Regions from separate parts of the Paenibacillus sp. sgz302164 genome, predicted to be linked through region 2. Evidence: riboswitches for the same ligand, from Rfam matches in the RefSeq annotation. Region 2 holds a riboswitch; each other region holds the start of a gene.
What was found. A riboswitch is a leader RNA that binds a small molecule or an ion and turns the genes downstream of it on or off. The one in region 2 is predicted to bind cyclic di-AMP.
Positions count from the first base shown of each region.

Region 1: another riboswitch for cyclic di-AMP. It lies ahead of AC0LWT_RS28965 (KamA family radical SAM protein); the one in region 2 lies ahead of AC0LWT_RS22680 (hypothetical protein).
Region 3: another riboswitch for cyclic di-AMP. It lies ahead of AC0LWT_RS31090 (CAP domain-containing protein); the one in region 2 lies ahead of AC0LWT_RS22680 (hypothetical protein).

Region 1 is NZ_JBVYOL010000022.1:3,275-9,771, forward strand. It holds gene AC0LWT_RS28960 (hypothetical protein) at 128-640, opposite strand; gene AC0LWT_RS28965 (KamA family radical SAM protein) at 802-1,950, opposite strand; cyclic di-AMP (ydaO/yuaA leader) riboswitch at 2,175-2,314, opposite strand; gene AC0LWT_RS28970 (S-layer homology domain-containing protein) at 2,361-6,191, opposite strand.
Region 2 is NZ_JBVYOL010000014.1:111,973-118,469, reverse strand. It holds gene AC0LWT_RS22695 (polysaccharide deacetylase family protein) at 1-81, opposite strand, end outside; gene AC0LWT_RS22690 (C39 family peptidase) at 154-1,596, opposite strand; gene AC0LWT_RS22685 (beta-galactosidase) at 1,907-5,017, opposite strand; cyclic di-AMP (ydaO/yuaA leader) riboswitch at 5,504-5,687, shown strand; gene AC0LWT_RS22680 (hypothetical protein) at 5,697-5,993, shown strand.
Region 3 is NZ_JBVYOL010000025.1:89,649-96,145, reverse strand. It holds gene AC0LWT_RS31100 (TetR/AcrR family transcriptional regulator) at 179-844, shown strand; gene AC0LWT_RS31095 (DUF4188 domain-containing protein) at 855-1,364, shown strand; gene AC0LWT_RS31090 (CAP domain-containing protein) at 1,451-2,335, opposite strand; cyclic di-AMP (ydaO/yuaA leader) riboswitch at 2,343-2,479, opposite strand; gene AC0LWT_RS31085 (hypothetical protein) at 2,668-2,853, opposite strand; gene AC0LWT_RS31080 (DUF4062 domain-containing protein) at 2,850-4,001, opposite strand; gene AC0LWT_RS31075 (MHYT domain-containing protein) at 4,151-6,497, shown strand, end outside.

The DNA.
Region 1 (6,497 bases), on a different contig from region 2:
TCCGCCCCAGCCACCTCCCGCCGCCTGGTCACCCTCCGGCAAGAGCATGCCAGGCTCGCCGAAAACCGCTCGAACGCGACGGCAAAAAAGCCGCTCCCGATTGGAAGCGGCCTGCCGGCAAAAGCACTTATGCGTCGTACCCTTGTTTCTTGGTCAACATAACGATCAACCCTACGACAATCAACCCGATCGCCAGCGAAGACTGCCCCATAATGTTCAGGCTGATGATACTCCCAAGCGTGAAGATGGCGAAAAAGATCACCGAAACGCTTCCCAGAATAAAGACGGGAAGGAGGATCCATCTGTTTTTGCCGCCGAACCAGTAAAACTCCAGCAGCCCGAACGCTACCGCCAGCGGGAATCCCGGCCACGTATACTCCCAGATGTCGAACAGCATGGAAATCTGGCATACGCCTCCGGCCACAAGGAGAATCCCTCCCGGAATCAACAATCCGGCCCCGCGCCGCCGAGTCGCATAGAAATACATCCAATGAAACAGGAGCCCCAAAGGAATGACAAACAAACTTGGCCAAAAATAGGCGAACACCATCCCAGGATCCATCGCATTTCCCTGACTCGTAAAGAAGAAGAAAATTCCCGCCAAGACGAGAAGTGCTCCAAGCAGCGTCTTCTTATCCACCGTATACCTCCGCTATTCCATAAAATCAATATTTACTTCATTCTAGAATAAATCGGTTTGCTCCGCCAGCACCCCTGGAACGATTTTCCCTACGTCCCGAGACGGAGGCGCGGCCCCCTCTCGGGTACAGGTACGGTTAGCGGCGGCGCATGAGAAAACGGTTAGCGGCTTAGCAATTCGTTGGCGGAGACAATGTTATCGTTTTTCTTTTTCGGCTTGTTCCAGAACTGCTCATTTCCGGGCAAATCATCGAACCAGGCCGCATGCTCAGGGCAGTCGAGCGCCATAAATTTTCCGTACTGGTCGTCCCGGGATTGATGGTATTTCAAATAAGCCTTCCCATTCTCGATGGCTAAAATTTCGATTTTGCCGGAAGTGTGGCTCATCGATAGGCGGACACGCTTGCCCAGGCCGGACGTGAGGGCCTTCGCCTCTTCCACGATCCGGTACACGCGTTCCAGCGGCAGTACGAAATCTTTATTGCCGGCGACGGGCCGGTTAATGAAAAAATAATAAGGCGTGACACCCGCCCACGAAAGCTCATCCAGCAGCTCCGCAAGCACCTCGGGCCGATCGTTGATCCCTTTTAGAACGGGCGTTTGGTTCACGACAATCGCTCCCGCTTGATGGAGCGCTTCAAATCCCTTCTTCGCTTCCGCCGTAATTTCGCGCGGATGATTGATATGCGCCATCACGTAGATGCGTCGCTCCGAGTCGGAATGCTTCCGGATGGACTCCAGCAGCTTCTCGTCTTCGTAGATCCGCATCGGATTGAACACGGGAATTTTCGAGCCGAGCCGAATGATCTTCACATGGTCGATCGCTCTCAACCGTTCGAAGATGCCGTTCAGCCTTGCCGTGGAAAGGATCAAACTGTCCCCTCCCGTCAGCAGCACATTGTTGATCTCCTTGTGCCGGGCGATATAGGCCAGCCCCGGGTCGACGTTCGACATCGCCTCGCTGACATCGTTGCGGAACAACCGCTTGCGGAAACAATAGCGGCAGTAAGCGCCGCAAACCTCGGATACGATCAAAAGGGCCGTCGTCCTGTATTTATGCTGGCAGCCGGGAACGACATAATTCGTGTCCTCATCCGACGCGTCCCACCTTCCATATTCGGACAGCTCCCCGTCATTGGGAATGATCAATTTCTTGATCGGATCTTCCGGGTTGTTCCAATCTATCAGTTTCAAGTAATAATCGTTTACGCGAAACACGAATTTTTCCGTTATTTGCTTCAACCTTGTTCGATCGCGTTCGGGAATCTCCAGGATTTTATCAATATCGGTAATATATTTCGGTTGCGGCATATTTCATCCTCCTTGAAAAGACAGAATGTTGGCTTTCAACGAATCCAAGACGGCTGTCTATCTCCTCCTTCCGCGGATCAAAGCTGCGAAATAAAAATGACCCGTCTTATAGCCGGCAAGAGGACATGTCGATGCCTCCGGGCCGAAACTATACGTCGGGTCCAAATGAACACAAAAAGACCCGAATAAACGGGTCAGCAAATGCGAATATAACACAATGCAACTATGACCCACCTACTGCTGACGAGGTTAGCTGCCGGGCTCGGGAAAGATGGTTCCCTACATAAACATCATGATTCGCCCCAAAAAGATTGGTTCCCCCGCTTTCCGATTCGTTAAACCGGAAATTAAGCGTATTTTTATCTTACACAAACACCGCCGGAGAGTCAATGACGCAGCGGGATTCCGCACTAAATCAGATCCGACTTTTGCAGAAGTCTTTGAACAATAACGGAAACCTCCGCTCTCGATATGAATGCTCCAGGATCCAGCACGGCGCCGTTTCGTCCGGAAAAGATCCCGGATGCCAAGCAGTCGGAAATCCCGTTCTTCGCCCAATTCGATATCGTACCCGCGTCGGTGAAGGAGTTCAATAGCTGTCCTGCATTTGCGGAAGACTTCGCTTTGAGCCCTGTAATAGCCATTGCTCTGGCCATGATCACCATCGCTTGTTCGCGTGTAATCTTATCATTCGGGCGGAAGGTGCCGTCTTCAAAACCGCTAATCAGGTTGTACGCGAAGGCCGTTCCAACCGCGCCGGCATACCAATCTTTCGAATTAACGTCAGAGAAAGACAGTGCCCCTGCTTTTGGCTGCAGTCCTAATCCGCGAATCAAAATTGCCGCAAACTCCGCTCGTGTAATATCTTGATCGGGATTGAAGAAGCCTTTGCCGACGCCATTGATGATCATACGCGATCCCATATCGTTTATCGCTTCTTTGGCCCAGTGCGCCTCCGCATCCTTAAACTCAACCGGATGCCATACGACAGAATAGGCGCTATTCGTTATGCTGTTTATCTTGGCATAAAGCTTGCCGTCCAGCCGCACGATTTTGGTCGGCACATGGCGCAGCGTTCCATCCGTTTCAACCACGACACCAGTTGTGATTTTGTCAGGATCAACGCCATCCGGAATCGCTATTGTACGTTCAACATAAGCTTTGAACCCGTTGACTTCAATCGTCTTGTCCTTATAAAGAGCTCTTACCGTAAAATCAAGCGGCGGGACAACGACCGAAATTTTTCCCTCCCCGGATTCTTTCAGAACCCCTTGCGCCGGCGTTTTTGACACAGCAATTTCGATTTGAATCTTGATATCCTCCAAGGCTGCCGATTTGCCCAACTGATTCGAAATCGATTGGATGTCGATCTGCCCGGCCGGTAAGTTATAGGTCGCTTTATCTGTTTTTATTTCCAATACCGCTTGCTGCAGTTCCATTTTGCTGATCATCTGTCCGTCAAGCTCTCCGCGCACGACATCGGATTTGGCATCCGCCAGCATCGTCACCACAGCGAATCGCCCTTCCTTCGCGAGTAGATCCCCCAGCTTGTCCCGGTCAATGCTGATGGTTGTTACCGTCTGTGAATTTACGCTCGTCACCTTGGCTGTCCCAACATTCACCGATCTGCCGTTAATGAGAACGGTAACGCCCGTTTTATCAGGTTGCGATGTAGTCGAAGGCGTCGACTGTGGCGGCGTACTTCCACCACTGTCGCCGTCGGAAGGGATCTCCAGTCTTACGGTATTAGAAACGGCAGAAACAGGGCTGCTGCCAACGCTGTTAATCGCCGCCACAGTAAACGTATAGGTCGTGCCATACGTTAAGCCCGTAACTGTGATTGGGCTGCCGGTTCCGGTTGCAGTCAGTCCTCCCGGAATCGAGGTCACGGTGTAGCCGACGATCTCACTGCCTCCATTGCTGGATGGCGCATTGAAGCTTACCTTCGCTCCGCCGTTGGCTGCAACGGCGGTTACGCCCGTCGGGGCGTCAGGTACCGCAGCAGGCACTCCCGGCGCTGTCGGTGTCACGCTGTTCGATGCGGCCGAAGGGCCGGAGTTTCCTGCGCTATTCGTCGCTACAACCGTAAACGTATATGCCGTCCCATACGTTAAGCCCGTAACCGTGATTGGGCTGCTTGTACCCGTCCACGTCAATCCTCCCGGACTTGAAGTTACCGTATAGCCGGTTATGAGGCTGCCTCCATCGTTGAGCGGGGCCGTAAAACTCACCGTTGCTTGCGATTGGCCTACTGCCACCTCCGATTTTACATCGGTCGGTACGTCCGGAGGGGTAGTTATCTCAGATAATTTCTGGATACGGTGGTTGCCGAAATCAGCGACATATACAGTGTTTCCGCTATCTATCGCTACACCGCTTGGACTAATAAATTCCCCAAGGCCGCTTCCCTCTCCGCCTCCGCTCTTCTTCCATTCTCTCCACACCCCCGTGGAAACGTCCAGCTTCTGGATGCGATTGTTGCTCATGTCAGCAACGTATACATTCCCGCCGGCATCTACCGCCACGCTGTAAGGCTCGTCAAATTCTCCAAGGCCTTTCCCCGAACCGCCGCCGCTCTTCTTCCACTCACTCCATACTCCTGTAGCTGCCGTCAGCTTCTGGATACGGTGGTTATTGGTATCCGCTACATACACATTTCCGCTGCCGTCCACCTCGATGCCGGAAGGTCCATAAAATTCTCCGAGGCCGCTTCCCGCGCCCCCTCCGCTCTTTTTCCACTCGCTCCATACTCCCGTGACTGCATCCAGCTTCTGAATACGACTGTTATTCGTATCCGCCACGTACACATTCCCGCTGCGATCTACCGCCACTCCGCTCGGATAATCAAATTCCCCACGGCCGCTTCCTTTGCCGCCTCCGCTCTTCTTCCACTCTCTCCATGCTCCCGTGGATGCCGTAAGCTTCTGGATACGGTGGTTATCACGATCGGCCACGTATACATTCCCATTGCTGTCTACAGCAACGTCGGTCGGATTCTCAAACTCTCCAAGACCGTCACCCGAACCGCCTCCGCTCTTCTTCCACTCGCTCCATATTCCTGTGGAAACCGTCAGCTTCTGGATGCGATGATTATCGTAATCGGCCACATACACATTCCGCTCGCTGTCCACCGCCACACCGCTCGGATAACTAAACTCGCCCAAGCCTTTGCCGGCAACCGCTCCCCTATATACCCATTCGATCCATACTCCTGTGGATACCGTCAGCTTCTGAATGCGCTCATTGCCAGAATCGGCCACATACACATTCCCGCTTCCATCCACCGCTATGCCTTTGGGTTGATTAAACTCTCCCAGGCCGCTGCCCGAACCACCGCCGTTCTTCTTCCACTCGCTCCATACTCCTGTGGATACCGTCAGCTTTTGAATGCGATGGTTGCTATACTCGGCCACGTATATATTCCCGTTGTTGTCTACGGCAACGTCGTACGGATTATTAAACTCGCCCGGACCGCTTCCCGCGCCCCCTCCGCTCTTCTTCCACTCGCTCCATACTCCTGTGGTTACCGTCAGCTTCTGAATGCGATGGTTGCCGGTATCCGCCACGTACATATTGCCGCTGCTGTCCAGCGCAACGCGGGATGGAAAATTAAACTCGCCTAACCCGCTCCCTTTGCCGCCCCCGCTCTTCTTCCACTCGCTCCACACGCCAGTAACTGCATCCAATTTCTGAATGCGATGATTCCAGGCATCCGCCACATACACATTCCCGCTATTGTCTACAGCCACGCCTCTCGGATTATTAAACTCGCCCAGGCCGCTTCCCGCGCCCCCTCCGCTTTTCTTCCATTCGCTCCATACTCCTGTGGATACCGTCAGCTTCTGAATGCGATGATTACTGGTATCCGCCACATACACGTTCCCGCTGACGCCTACCGCTACGCCTGCCGGATTGGAAAACTCGCCCAAACCGCTTCCATACGCCGGCCCATCCCCGCTCTTTTTCCACTCGTTCCACACTCCGGTGGCTGTATCCAGCTTCTGGATACGATGGTTATTGTTATCCGCCACATATACATTCCCACTGCTGTCTACCGCTACTCCGGTCGGATTCGAAAACCCGCCGAGCGCATTATTGCCGGTCGATCCGATCTTGGCATATTGACTCCATAGTTCCGCTGCTTGCACAGGAAATGTGAGTAATGTATTACAGACCATAATAAATACAAGGCCCCACACCCATAGCTTTCCTGCAGCCGGTTTTGCATATCTCCGATTCATAACTCCCATTCTCCTCCTCTAGCTGAACTTACACGCAATCCCTCCTGCATTTTACCAGGCATCTCTCTCAAAATTCTCACAAATGTGCCTTCAACAACAAAATGAAAGCGCATTCAAATGTGAGCAAAGTACAAGCATGCCAAAAATCGCAGGACAACGACGATAGCGGGGCATTCAAAAAATCACAGGACAACGATGATAGCGAGACATTCGAGGAGATAGTTTGCGCCGCTCCGAAAAATCGAAGAATTGTAACCACCGGCACCGGCTTAGGCGGTAACTTCCATCGCCCCCTATAAGGGAGGG
Region 2 (6,497 bases):
AGAAATTGGTTCTTCTACACAACCAGCAAGAGATATACAACATACAACTAAAATAATGAATGCTTTAAAAAATGATTTCATTGTAATTACCTGCCAAACATGGTGGATTTTGCCGCAGCTTGCACTCTGAATACCCATTCCAATCCTATTGTTTTATGAATGTCTCGAATTAGGCCGCGATTGTAACGTTGTAAAACCTTTATCTTGCAGATTTCTTAGGAGTTGCAGCGCTTCAGCGCGGGTTAAACCAAGGTTCCCCCCATATCCCGAAACGGTAGCCGAAGTTTTCCCCTGTGAATATCCGTTATCAAGTAAAAATTTAATTGCATAATCTTCATTTTTGAAATTTTTACCATTCAATCCGGAAACAATAGTAGCCACTTTTGTGCGATTAATCACTTGATCGCGATCAACCCCATCAAGTCCCAAATTATACTTGTTAGCATACATATAATATATATCACTCCAAATTGCAGTGCCTGGAGGATTTACGTGAAGAGCTTTAATGCTTTCCGGATACATGCGGAAGATCATAGCAAGAAACTCGGCTTCCTTCACGGTACTATCAGGCTTGAAAGAGCCGTCTTGATATCCTTGAACGATTTGATGTTCATTCGACCAAAGAATCGTATCATATGCCCAGTGATGCTTAATATCGTTGAAAACAGGCGCCTCAGTCACGTTTACACCCAATGAAACCGATTTATCGGCGTAGCTGACAACAATTTCAGTTGTCCCCTCGGAGATCCCTCTAATCGTTTGATCGTTTATAGCGATAATTGAATCATGAGAAGTGATCCTGACAGAAGATGTTACATCTACCTGCTCGCCGTCGTCATAATTGGCAATGATGTTTGGAAATGAAATTTTTGAACCGATACTTATTTCGCTTTCATAAGTTCCATATGTTAAATCGGTGACCGAAGGCGTATTTTGCAGCAGCGTAACCGCTCGGCTCCCCATGCTTTCCCAACGATCTTTAAAAGTCCAAAGATTATATGCTACGCGTTTGCCTGTGTAGGGATCATTGAAATATCCGTTATCATCATCCCAGCCAACAAGCAGCATCGCATGTTCCGGACCGTTCCAATGAATCCTATTGCCCTCGGAATCAACCCACGCGTCAACTTCTGCCGGTGCCATTAAATCCAAGGTTACCCATGCCACAACCGGCGATCCCCCTCGAACTGCAGCAAGCAGCTCATCAAAAGAATGGCCTGTCAAGTTTTTCGCTTTGCCTGGAAAATAGCGATCAATGATTTTCAAAATCGGTGTTTCGTACACGCCATAGCCTATCGTAGAATACGGATTCCCGACAAATACTTCATTCGGATTGCCGCCGACATAAGAATTATTAACTACTCCTGGCATCCGGCCTTTTGGCAATAAATCCGCTATATCCGTTTTCGCAACAGAAGCTCCAAAATAGTTCAATAACATTGTAGCAGCGGTTATCTCGCATCCGGACGGCAGTTCCGGAAATTGCGACTCTATTTGCACGTCATTTATCATAAACAATCGCTCGGCTGCTTGCGTTTCTTGGTTTGCAGGGAGAAAAAGAGTTAACATAACTAAAATGATAATTTTTTTAAACATGCCGGTCTCCTCAAGTGCCCATAAAAAATTGGAAAGCATAATGCCAAAGAAGCAATTCACTTTTACTACAAAATTAGGCTAATAGAACTATACGTTCTACATAATAATACAAATTTCTCCTTTTGGGAATCATAATTTGAATTAATAGTTAGCAAAGCAGGAAATATGAAGGAAAAACTCCATGGAAGTGGGCATGTAAAATGACACAGCTGATCCAGCCCCATCGTATAAAACGAACGGGTCCGGACCAGCTGTGTCCAAAGGTAGATTAAAAATCGGCAAAGAAACGAAATTCGCTGGCGTTAAGGTCTCATTTGACGTCAATGGTTACTTCGCGCGGTCTGTAGACCGCCGTAAGGCCGCCTTCCCGGTCCGCCGCAAACATGACCGTACGCTCGCTTTCCAGCTCAAAAGCGTAGCTCCGGCCAGTCGCCGGATCTTTTACCTCAACATTCGCATCCGCGCCAAACTCCGATACGAAAATATACAGCCCACCGTCGTCAAAGCTCAGCTTGCGCCCGTAAATACCCGGCCACTCGCCGCCTTGCAGCCATTCCAGCTCCGCGTCCACGCCTGCCTCCCGGATGGCGTACGCGTACAGTGCTGTCAACGCTTCGCTCCGCTCGTTCAGCTCGATTGGCAGCGGACACCAGATCAGCTGTCCCCGGCCCAGTTCATAGCGGCCGGCCTTGGCGATCTGCGAGCCTGCCGCCGCGGCGTGAATCTCTTTATTCGCTTGAGCGATGCGCGCCCCGCCGAAAGATACCGGATACAGCTTGCCTTCCAGCTCCATCAGCTCCTCGCGCAGCACGTTGCTCAGCACGGTATCGCCGACAACATCCGCAAGCCTTGCGCGAGGCGTCCAATATTCGTCCAGCCCGAGCGGCCCCGTAAACAGCAGTGTGCCGCCATGCGTACGAACATGATCCGTCAACCGCTGCAGCGCGGCATCGCTGAAATTGTGCGCGCTCGGCACGATGATCAGCTTCGGCCGGTCCTGCTCCAGCGAATCCAGATGGTACTCGCCAAGCGCACGGAACGGTACGTTCATTTCATAGGCAAGCGTCCGGGTCAACTTGGCCGTCGCGTCAAAAGCGAGCTTTCTCGTCGAGAAATCATTGGAGTAAGGGAAGATAGCGACGATTTCCTCCAGCTTTCTGCCTGCGAACAAATCGCGGATTCCGCCCATGAACGCGCCGAAATCGTAGGAAACGTCCGCCTCCGGCTTCTCCGTCCCGTCCGCCCGCAAAGCGCCGATATGCGACTCATTGATGTTGTTCATATAAAAGTTGATGTTCCAGATCCACTGCACGGCTCCGGCTCCGCCCGTCGAGAACGCATAAGCGTACTTGCGCTCCAAAATGTTGCGCAGCTCAAGCTCCGACCGCTTCGCCCGGCCGTCCGGCGTTTCCACGTACATGATGCCCGTTTCCTGCACCAGGTTCGGTTTATCCGGCGCTTTAGTAAAGATGCCGTCCCATACCAGCTGGTCCATCAGCCACCATGAATGCACAGTCGTATAGTCAACTTCCTCGGCGTAGAAAAAAGGAGACGGACGCTGCGCGCCAAGGCCCTCGTCCTGTCCGACCGTCGCCAACTGCCGCGGATTGATGCTGCGGATCGTCGCGATCAATTCGCCGGCCCAGCGGTTGTGCATATCCATCGTGAAGAGCGTATAGTCCAGCCATGGCGAGCTTTTTTTCTCCAACTGCTCTGTCGTATTCATGTTCATCTCGGACGCGTCGGGCAGCCGCACACTTGCAAAATCGGGCAGCTCCGCCGGCGTCATATTCCACCGTTCCTGCAGCTTGCGGATGCTGCCATGGCGCTCCTGCAGCCACTGCACAAAAGCCTCGTGCTCGAACTTGTCGTGAGCGGACTGAGGGCCGGCAAACGGCTTGTTCGGATTAAACATGGAAGGCTCGTTGATCAAGTCCCAATGAACGTTCGTTGTCTGCGCATGCCTGGAGACGACGGCCGCAATGAACCTTTTCTGCGCTTCGACGCTGCGCGGGTCGAGGTACGGATTTACGCCTTCCCACGCCTCCGGCGTGAATGCGAAGAAGTTGAACGTCACTTCGATATCGTGCCTTTTTGCGGTCAGAATGAAAGCGTCGATCGCCCGCAGCACTTCCTCGTAAGGATGGCCGTCGACGAACATCACCTGACGCCATGCGGACCAAATGCCTGTGCGGATCAGGTTGATGCCCGCCTTCGCCATTTGCGCGATGTCCCGGTCCCACACCGAAACGTTCGGCAGGAACAAAAACTTGCGCGCCACATCGCTGGTCATATAAGTCATGCCGACGACAGGCAGCGGACGCCCGTCCTTCACAAAATAGTCGCGGCCTGCCGACATCGGCTCTCCCTGGCGGAGAAGCTCCGCATCGTAGCCCCAGAAGCCTTGGCGGAACAAGCGGACCTCTCCCGTATTGGCGACGGCTTTGCACTCTGCCGTATAATAGCCCGCTTCCAGATCGACAGGCACTTGAAACCGCCGGTACGAAAGCTCGCGGGAAGCGTTCATTTGCACTTCGGCCGACCAGACCGGTTCGGTACCGTCCGCTTTGCCGACCTTGATCGAGAACGTCCAGGAGGCATTGGCCGAAGCCGAAAGGGCTCCCGCCCGGTTCCCCAAAGTTTGCAGCTGCACGGTCAGCGCAGCCCGATCCCCCGGATCGTAGCAAGCATAGTTGGGCTTGAACCAAATTTCCGTAACGCCTCTTTGGACAAATGCGGCCAGATCGGTGATCAGCGAAGCACCACCTTGCGACCAGAAGACGCTATCCGTCAGCAGGTTCGCCAAAACCCAGCGCCCGCCGGCAAAAACGCCCTTCGTGTTCTCGATCAGAACGACTGGGGCGGCGACTTCGCGGCCTTCTGCCGAGATCCCTTTTAAAAGCGGAATCATATGCGCATCCATAGGTCCGCTGGAACCGATCTGGCCCGGATGATCGTCCGAACGCGTAACGTGCAAAGCAAGACCGACGGTCGGCTGCACCGCAATGAGCGATTCGCGGCCTGCCAGCAGCGGCAGCTCGTCGTGCGCCGCATACCGCGCAATTGGAGCAGGATCGACAGGCAGCGCTTCGTGAATATGCAGCTTCTGATGGTAAACCGTTTGCTCGGCTTCCTGCTGCCAGCCGTTTTCGCCGCGATAGACAGGCACCTTGAACGGCACGCTGCCTACATGGACGATCCCTTTGCCCCTGCCGGCTAAACTTTCAATCGCCGTCCACGCATCTTTCGGAAAATATTTGCCGTGCAGATGAACGAACCCTTCCGCCCCCTCCAAAGCTTGCGCCAGCTCGGCAGCGGCAACCAGGCGTCCCACACCGGCAAGCTCCTCCAACTGCCCGCGCTCCGGGCGGACTCCTTCATAAGGAAAGTCAGGATCGTAAAAAATAACCAATTGGCTCATAAGTTCATCCTCCATAGGTACGCCGCTCAAAGCGCGCCCCCGATGTTATTATTGTTAGCCTAACAAATAATCGTTATGTACATAATGTAATCACTTTTCGCAGGAAGGTCAATGATTTTTTGCCAAAACAACGTTCACTTCCGTTTTTTTGTTATTTTGTTATCATAACGGACAATCCACGGCTGTCTTTTTGCTGTAAATTCACCCGCAAACCTCGATCCGTTCCGTACCGGACTAGCTCAGCAGCTCCATGCACCATATGGTCGACCGACCGCCGTCATGCAGCGCAACACCGCGCGCCGGGAGCTGCGCGCAGCAGCATTAGCGTCCCATCGCGAGCGGCAGCGCCATAAGATATGAAAACAGATCAAGTAAACGTTGCTTTCATCCGCTAGCGGCAAAAATCGGGCAAAAAAACGCGTTTTTGCGGTTTTACTTTCTTCCGCCTCAGGCGTATCATTCAATTATCCGACTGCCGCAATGCGGCGGATCGGATCGTTTAATCCCGCAAGGGAACGGGGGAACCGACACATGCCAAAGGCGTGCTTGTATCCGTGAGAGGCAAGCGCCAGCCGGCGGCATACGGGGTGAATCCTGGCTAACCCCAGGTAGGGCAACTCTCACGGCCCGAATCCGGCAGCTAACCTCGTCAACGCAATGGAGAGAGGACGGATGCGCGATGTTTAGCAAACTTCATCAATTGGAACAAATGGTACCCGAGAAAAATAAAGATATTGCGCTGTACGCCAAACACGTCATTGAAGCGCTGGATCAATTCGAAGACCACCACCGCAAGCTCGTCGCCGCACAAGCCATTGCCGGCATCAAGCAAAACGGCGAAGTTGAATCGGCCTTTTACGAGACGATCCGGAACATGAAAGACCATCTGCTCGCAACACTGGAATGGACAATCGAAGATCTCCAGCACAAAGGCGACAAAAACTATAAAAAGCACTTTGTCGACGGTGTGGAGTAAACCGAAAAGAACGTACAAAACCTCCAGTCCACGATGATCTGGCAAAACACTTTGTCGACGGTGTGGAGTAGTCGAGAAGAACGTACAAACCTCCGGCACCGCTTAATCTGGCAAAACACTTTGTCGACGGTGTGGAGTAAGTTGAAAAGAGCGCAAAAACCTCCAGTCCCGCTTAACCGGCGAGGCTGGAGGTTTGTTTGTGGTGCGGCGCGGCATGGCGTGGCAGTTGACAAACTGCGGAAGTGCAGACCTGCCCTCTAGAGCTGACGGGTCATTGGCAACGAGCTGAAAGCCTGCAAAAGTACAGGCTTTTTCGCTTAAAACGACCCGTTCGGAGGAAAAACCTGCAATTGTGCAGGAATTCCCGCTCCTAACAGGGCCGAGCCCCGGTTTTAGCGAAAAAACCTGCAGATTTGCAGGAATTTTTCCCCTGCACGGGCAGCGTGGAGCAAAAAGATGTACTTTTGCAGGCTTTGCGATGCCAATTGGGTTGGGGCGCTGTTT
Region 3 (6,497 bases), on a different contig from region 2:
GAATGCCCCGCCACGGCACAATCGCTGCTTGGTGGTAAAACAAACCTCTAAACGCGGCCGCTCATCATTGAATGGCCTCGATAGAGGTTTTCTCATTGACATAAAACTTTACTTGAGTTAATTTATAAATATAAGTTCACAAATGGATGACAATAAGTACGCAGAGAAGGTGAAGGATATGAGAGCGGGAAACCGGCAATCGGTACGCCATAGCAAAAGCAAAATGCCGCTGAGGGAGATTAAAAAAGCCCGCGCGAAGCTGGCTGTTTTTCAGGCCAGTCTTGAATTGATCGGCGAAAATACGTTTCGCGCCGTGTACGTCGACGATATTTGCCGGCGGGCGGAAATATCGAAGGTGACGTTTTTTAAGTTTTTCCCGCAAAAAGAAGACGTACTCATTTATTTCATGCTCGTTTGGCTGACGCGGCGGCTTGTGGAGCTTCGGGAAGAGCAGAAGCGGGGGATGGCCGCGATCCGCCATATTTTCGGCAAGGTGGCCGAGGACGCGAAGAAACAGCCGGGGCTGATGCTCAGCCTGATCGGGTTTCTTGCGGAGCAGAAAATGCACCCTTGCATGCCCGATTTGAACGAAGCGGAATTGCATCTGCTGTTTCCCGGCAAGGAGGAGCTGGCCGCTTCCGTCGACCCGAATCTCGACAAACGCTTCCGGCAGTTTGTCGAGGAGGCCAAACAAGACGGCGGCATTGACGCCGAGCGGGATACCGAAAACTTGGTAGCGATGCTGGTCACGCTGTTTTACGGCGCTTATTTAACCGCTCATATGTTCAAAGCTTCGGATTACATGGCTTTTTACGACATGCATTTACAATTCATCGGAAAGTAGGGTGTTTTCTATGGCAAAAGTCGTTCCGGGCCGGTATACGGCCCAAATGGGGGATTCATTCGTCGTATTTATTATCGGAATGCGTGTCAACAAGCTCTGGGCCGTCCATAAATGGTGGCCTGTTATGAGCGCGATGCCCAAAATGCTGAAAGAATTGTACAGCCATCCCGAGCTCGGATTTTTGCACTCCGAATATTTGTTAAGCTGGCGCGGAGTGACGCTGATCCAGTACTGGAAGTCGTTCGATGATCTGGAGAAATACGCGCGCGGCGGCGTGCACTTGAAAGCGTGGCAGGCATTCAACCGGAGCGTCGGCACGGACGGGACGGTCGGCATTTTTCATGAGACGTATCTCATGAAGGAGGGGCAGTATGAATGCGTGTACGGCAATATGCCGCGCATGGGGCTTGGGGCTGCAGGCGAACATGTGCCGGCTACGGGAAAAAGGGAGACCGCCCGCAGAAGAACGGGCGGAACCAACGATCCCGCCGTACCGACTCCGCCGAATCCCGCGGTATAATCTGAAGCGAACTGCGGGACAATAGTAGCGAACAGCAAAACAACCGTTTCCGGAGGGTTCGGAAACGGTTGTCGTATGAATCAATATTAATTGGCGATAAATTCTTGAACCCATTCGTTGTTGTAAAAGGCTACGCCAATTTTCGTGTAGTTAGGGCTTAAGATGTTTTGGCGATGACCTTCGCTGTTCATCCAGGCAGTCATAACTTCTTGCGGAGTTTGCTGCCCCATGGCAATATTTTCGCCGGCATACGTGTACTGGATTCCGTATTTGGTCATCATATCGAACGGAGATCCGTAAGTTGGCGAAGTGTGATCGAAGTAATGGTTGTTGTACATGTCTTTCGCTTTATCAAGCGCCATAGCAGCCAAACTGGAGTCGCTTGTAAGCGGGCTCAAGCCTGCTTTGGCCCGTTCCTGATTGACCAGGGTGACGACTTGATCGGCATAAGTGGAGCTGGAAGTGTCCGTAGTCGTGCCTGTTGTCGTTCCTGTATCAGTGCCTGTGGAAGGCTGTGTCGTTGTTCCCGTATCAGTGCCCGTAGAAGGTTGTGTCGTCGTACCTGTGCCACTGCCTGTGTCAGTACCCGTAGAAGGCGTATCCGTCGGCGTTGTGCCGGTGGAAGGCGTTCCGGTATTCGAGTCTGAGCCATGATGTCTTACGTGATGATGGTAAGAACCCGATGGCATATTGTAATTGCCGGGAGATTTAAACAGGCCGGCCCAGTTGCTCGGATCAAACAATTGCGGATATTGCTGAAGCAAGCTGTCCAGGGAAGTTCCTTGAGAATTTCCTTGCTGGAGTCCTTGCTGAAGTAATTGCTGAATGTTTTGCTGAAGCCCTTGCGGGAGCCCCTGCAGGTTGCCGATGACTTGGCCGTTCACAGTGTAAGTAGCTGCGGATGCCGCTCCGGAACTTACGATCATGCCTAATACCAGCGCACCTGTGATAGCTGTTTTCTTGAAACGCATTAAAACCATCCTCTCCTTTTTTGGCCTACGAGGTTAGCTGACGGATTCGGGTCAAAGAGAAATCACCCTGCCATTTTGCAATGGCTTCACCCCAAATAAAGAGGTTCCCCCGTGCATCTTTCGATGCTTTGGCCGTTTTGTTTGCTCAGCAAGAACAGCAGTTTCCCACGTCCTTCTGTGGGTTTCATTCTAGCATAGAAAACTAGGGGGGATCACCCCTCAAATGTTTCCATTGATAGAAACAGGCAGCCGCAACAAAAAAAGCCCGGCCGTCAGGTTTCCCTGATCTGGCCGCGCTTGGCGTCGTTTCGGTTGGTATGTACGCTGTTCGCTTATCGGCGTCTTGCTGCCGCGAACCGGCTTTTTATCAATTCCAAAGCTTTCGTGCTTTCTTCCTTTTGCTCTCTTAGCAAATCTTGAAAGCTCTTGTTGGGAGAAACAAAAAGCAGCGCGTCTTTGGGCTGCTCGCCTACGGCTACCGACACTTTTCCGTTAATGGATACATATACAGTTGTCATGGCTGCATCCCTCCGATCATTTTCCGGGCAAATTCAAAAACCATAGGGTTCTGGTTCATTATAGCATATAATACGTCATCTCGAAAAGTGACAAACTTCCGCGCATCCCAGCCGGAATCGGCCCGAAAGTGGCAGGTCATGACCCGGTCCTGGCATTTTACCGTTAAGTAGAGCGTTTGCTTGGCTTCATTGAAAAAAAGCTGCTCCGGATTGTCCCTTTTCGCCGTAATCGATACGTACGATTTTTCATTATTCAGCAGAAAAAAAGGTTCGCTAGTCGTATTCCCGACTTCCAGCAGCAAATTCATCCGCCCGTTGTCGCGCGTATATATCGTAACGGCCGAGCAATCATGAAAGGCGCCGATGTCCTCGGACATATAGTTTCCATAATGGCGCTTTACCATTCTGCCTTTGAGCTTGCTCATAAAATCGGCGAAAAAGAGCGCCATCCGATCTTTCGGTAAATGTTGAAAAAGCGGAATATTGCGCTCGATGAATTGAGCGAACTCTTCATGCAGTTGAATTTGTTTCGTATACGTTTCGAACGTAGCTTCAAGCGGAAGCAGCAGAACGCCTCTGCGCATCAAGTCGCTGAAATAGTCTTTCCAGTCGATAGAGACACCCAGTGAGAGCTCTTCCATATAAATCCCTTTTTTGACCAAATCATCGATGAAAAACCACACGTACGGATCGATGTGGGAAGGTACTTGAGTATGGCTTTTTAATGCGGCTGTAATGTCCGCGGCTTTAGGATAAGCCCCGGTTTCTTCGGCATGCCTGTTCGTAATTTCTTCGATAATGCCTTTCATAGTGCTGAAAAACAGGCGCTTGACGCCGGTTTCTACAAAGACAAGCACGGTCTTATTCAAACGGGTTGCCTGTATGTACTCCAGATGGGTAATCGTCCGGTCGTATTTGGGGTAGAACGTGCCCCCTTTATCTTTAATAAATAAAAGAAAAACTTCCGACTCTTCGACTTTTTTGAGGCATTTGCTAATAGGATCCTGATGCGAGTCCCACGGGCCAAAATTTCGTTCGTACATAAGAGGATCATGCCCGATTTCCGTCAATTGCTCGAAAACGGCGTTTCGAATCGGCCGCAATTCGTCTTGGCCTACGGAGCTAATGAATATTTTCGCTTTAGGCAAAACGTTCACCCCTTACCTTATCTGCAACTATTATACCTTATTTGATGCTTTTTTCGCATATTTTCATTGAGCAAGTGAAGAGAGGGATGGTAATATATTGAAAGAACGACATTACGACAATAATCGACAAACAGAGAGAGGGATTGTACATGCAGCATGTTCATGGTACGTACGATACGGGACTGGTCATATTTTCATATATCGTAGCTGTCGTTGCGTCTTATACGGTTCTTGATTTAACCGCACGGATCAGTACTGCCGCAGGCGGAGCCCGTTGGCTGTGGCTCTCATTCGGCGCCATTGCCATGGGGATGGGCATATGGTCGATGCATTTTGTCGGAATGCTCGCCTTTTCTCTGCCTATACCGATCGGATACGATCTTATGCTCGTGCTGTTGTCCGTGCTCGCGGCTGTCAGCGCGTCTTTCGTCGCTCTGAACGTCGTGGGCCGCAATCAGCTGACATTGCGCCAATTGATCGGCGGCGGGCTGATGCTGGCCGTGGGCATTTCGGCGATGCATTACATCGGCATGGCCGCCATGCAGGTCGATATTTCGTACGACCCGTTCTATTTTGCGCTGTCCATCGTCATTGCGATCGTCGCCTCCATCGCGGCTTTATGGTTATCGTTTTATTTCCGTACGGGAAAAGAAAGCGGCGAAGTGTGGAAAAAGATCGGAAGCGGATTGATTATGGGCGCCGCGATCGTCGGTATGCATTATACGGGAATGATGGCCGCGCAGTTTCATTTGGGGGGCAAAGCGGCGCTATCCTCAGGAATGGTGCTGGATCAAAAATGGTCGGCTTATTTCATAGCCGGAGGCACTTTGTTTACGCTCGCACTGTCCCTCTTGGGAATTTATATTTCCAAGCGCCTGTCTCATAAAGATTTGGAGATTGAGGAAAAAACAAACGAAATTTACATCATGAACCAGGAGCTCCGAAAGTTAAACGACCATTTGGAGGAATTGGTGAAGGAACGCACGGCACAGCTTGAGAAAGCCCACGACGAGGCGATCCAGGCGAATATGATCAAAAGCCAGTTTCTGGCCAATATGAGCCATGAACTGCGGACGCCGCTCAATGCTATCATCGGGTACAGCGAAATGCTGATGGAGGAAGCGGAAGAACTGGGCGAGCCGACTTTTGTGGACGATCTTGGCAAAATCGGCAAATCGGGCAGGCATCTGCTGGCGCTTATTAACGATATTTTGGATATTTCGAAAATCGAAGCCGGTAAAATGGAAATTTATTTGGAGCCGTGCCATTTGCCGGAACTGATTCAGGACGTGCTGACGACGGTAAAACCGATGATCGAAGGCAATGGGAACCGGCTGGAATCCAGCGAAATAGAAGGCGAAATCACGACCGATGTGACGAAGATGCGGCAAATATTGTTCAACCTGCTCAGCAATGCGAGCAAATTTACGAAAAACGGCACCATCGGTCTCGAGGTGTACCGCCAAGCGAAAAAGGGCGTCGAGGGCTTCTGCTTCCGGGTCAAGGATACGGGAATCGGCATGACGCCGGAACAAATCGAGAAACTGTTCCAGCCGTTTACGCAAGCCGACGCTTCAACTACGCGCAAGTACGGAGGCACCGGTCTCGGGCTGGCTATCAGCCAAAACTTCTGCAGCATTTTGGGCGGCGACATTTCGGTCGAAAGCGAACTGGGATCCGGCAGCACATTTACGTGCTGGCTTCCTGCCGTTCCTCCCGGGCGGGACAATAGCCAGGCTCTGTCCGCGGGCGATTCCGGCACAGCGGAGGATAACGGTCCGATGAGCGTTCTGGTGATCGACGACGAGCCTTTTAACCAACAATTGATACGGAAATATTTGGCCAAGGAAGGATGGGACTTGACGTTTGCCGAGAGCGGAGAGGAAGGGCTTTTGCTGACCAAAAAGCTTCGTCCCAAGGTAATCTGTCTGGACATTCTGATGCCGAGCATGGACGGGTGGAGCGTGCTGGCCGCGCTTAAGAACGATCCCGAGCTGCAGGATATTCCCGTTATTATATTATCGATGACGGACGACAGGCACCTGGGCTACGAGCTTGGCGCTTCCGAATTTCTGACGAAGCCGGTGCAGCGGGAACGGTTGATCGGCGTCATAGACAAGTACATCTCGAAACATAAGGAACACTCCGTTCTGGTGATCGAGGACGACGCGACCACAAGCGCCTTAATGGCCAAGCTGCTGCAAAAGGAAGGGTATGTGGTGACCCAGGCCGGCAACGGCAGATTCGCTTTGGAATTTATGGCAAGGAAAATACCTGAGCTGATTTTGCTGGATTTGATGATGCCGGAGATGGACGGCTTTCAGTTCGTTGAAGAGCTGCGCAAGCACGACGCTTGGAGCGCTATTCCGATTATCGTCATCACCGCGAAGTCGATCACGTCGGAAGACAGGATGAAATTGAACGGTTTCGTAAAAAGCGTTTATCAAAAAGGCTCGTTCGACCACAAATCGCTGCTGGCCGAAATCAGCCGGTTCG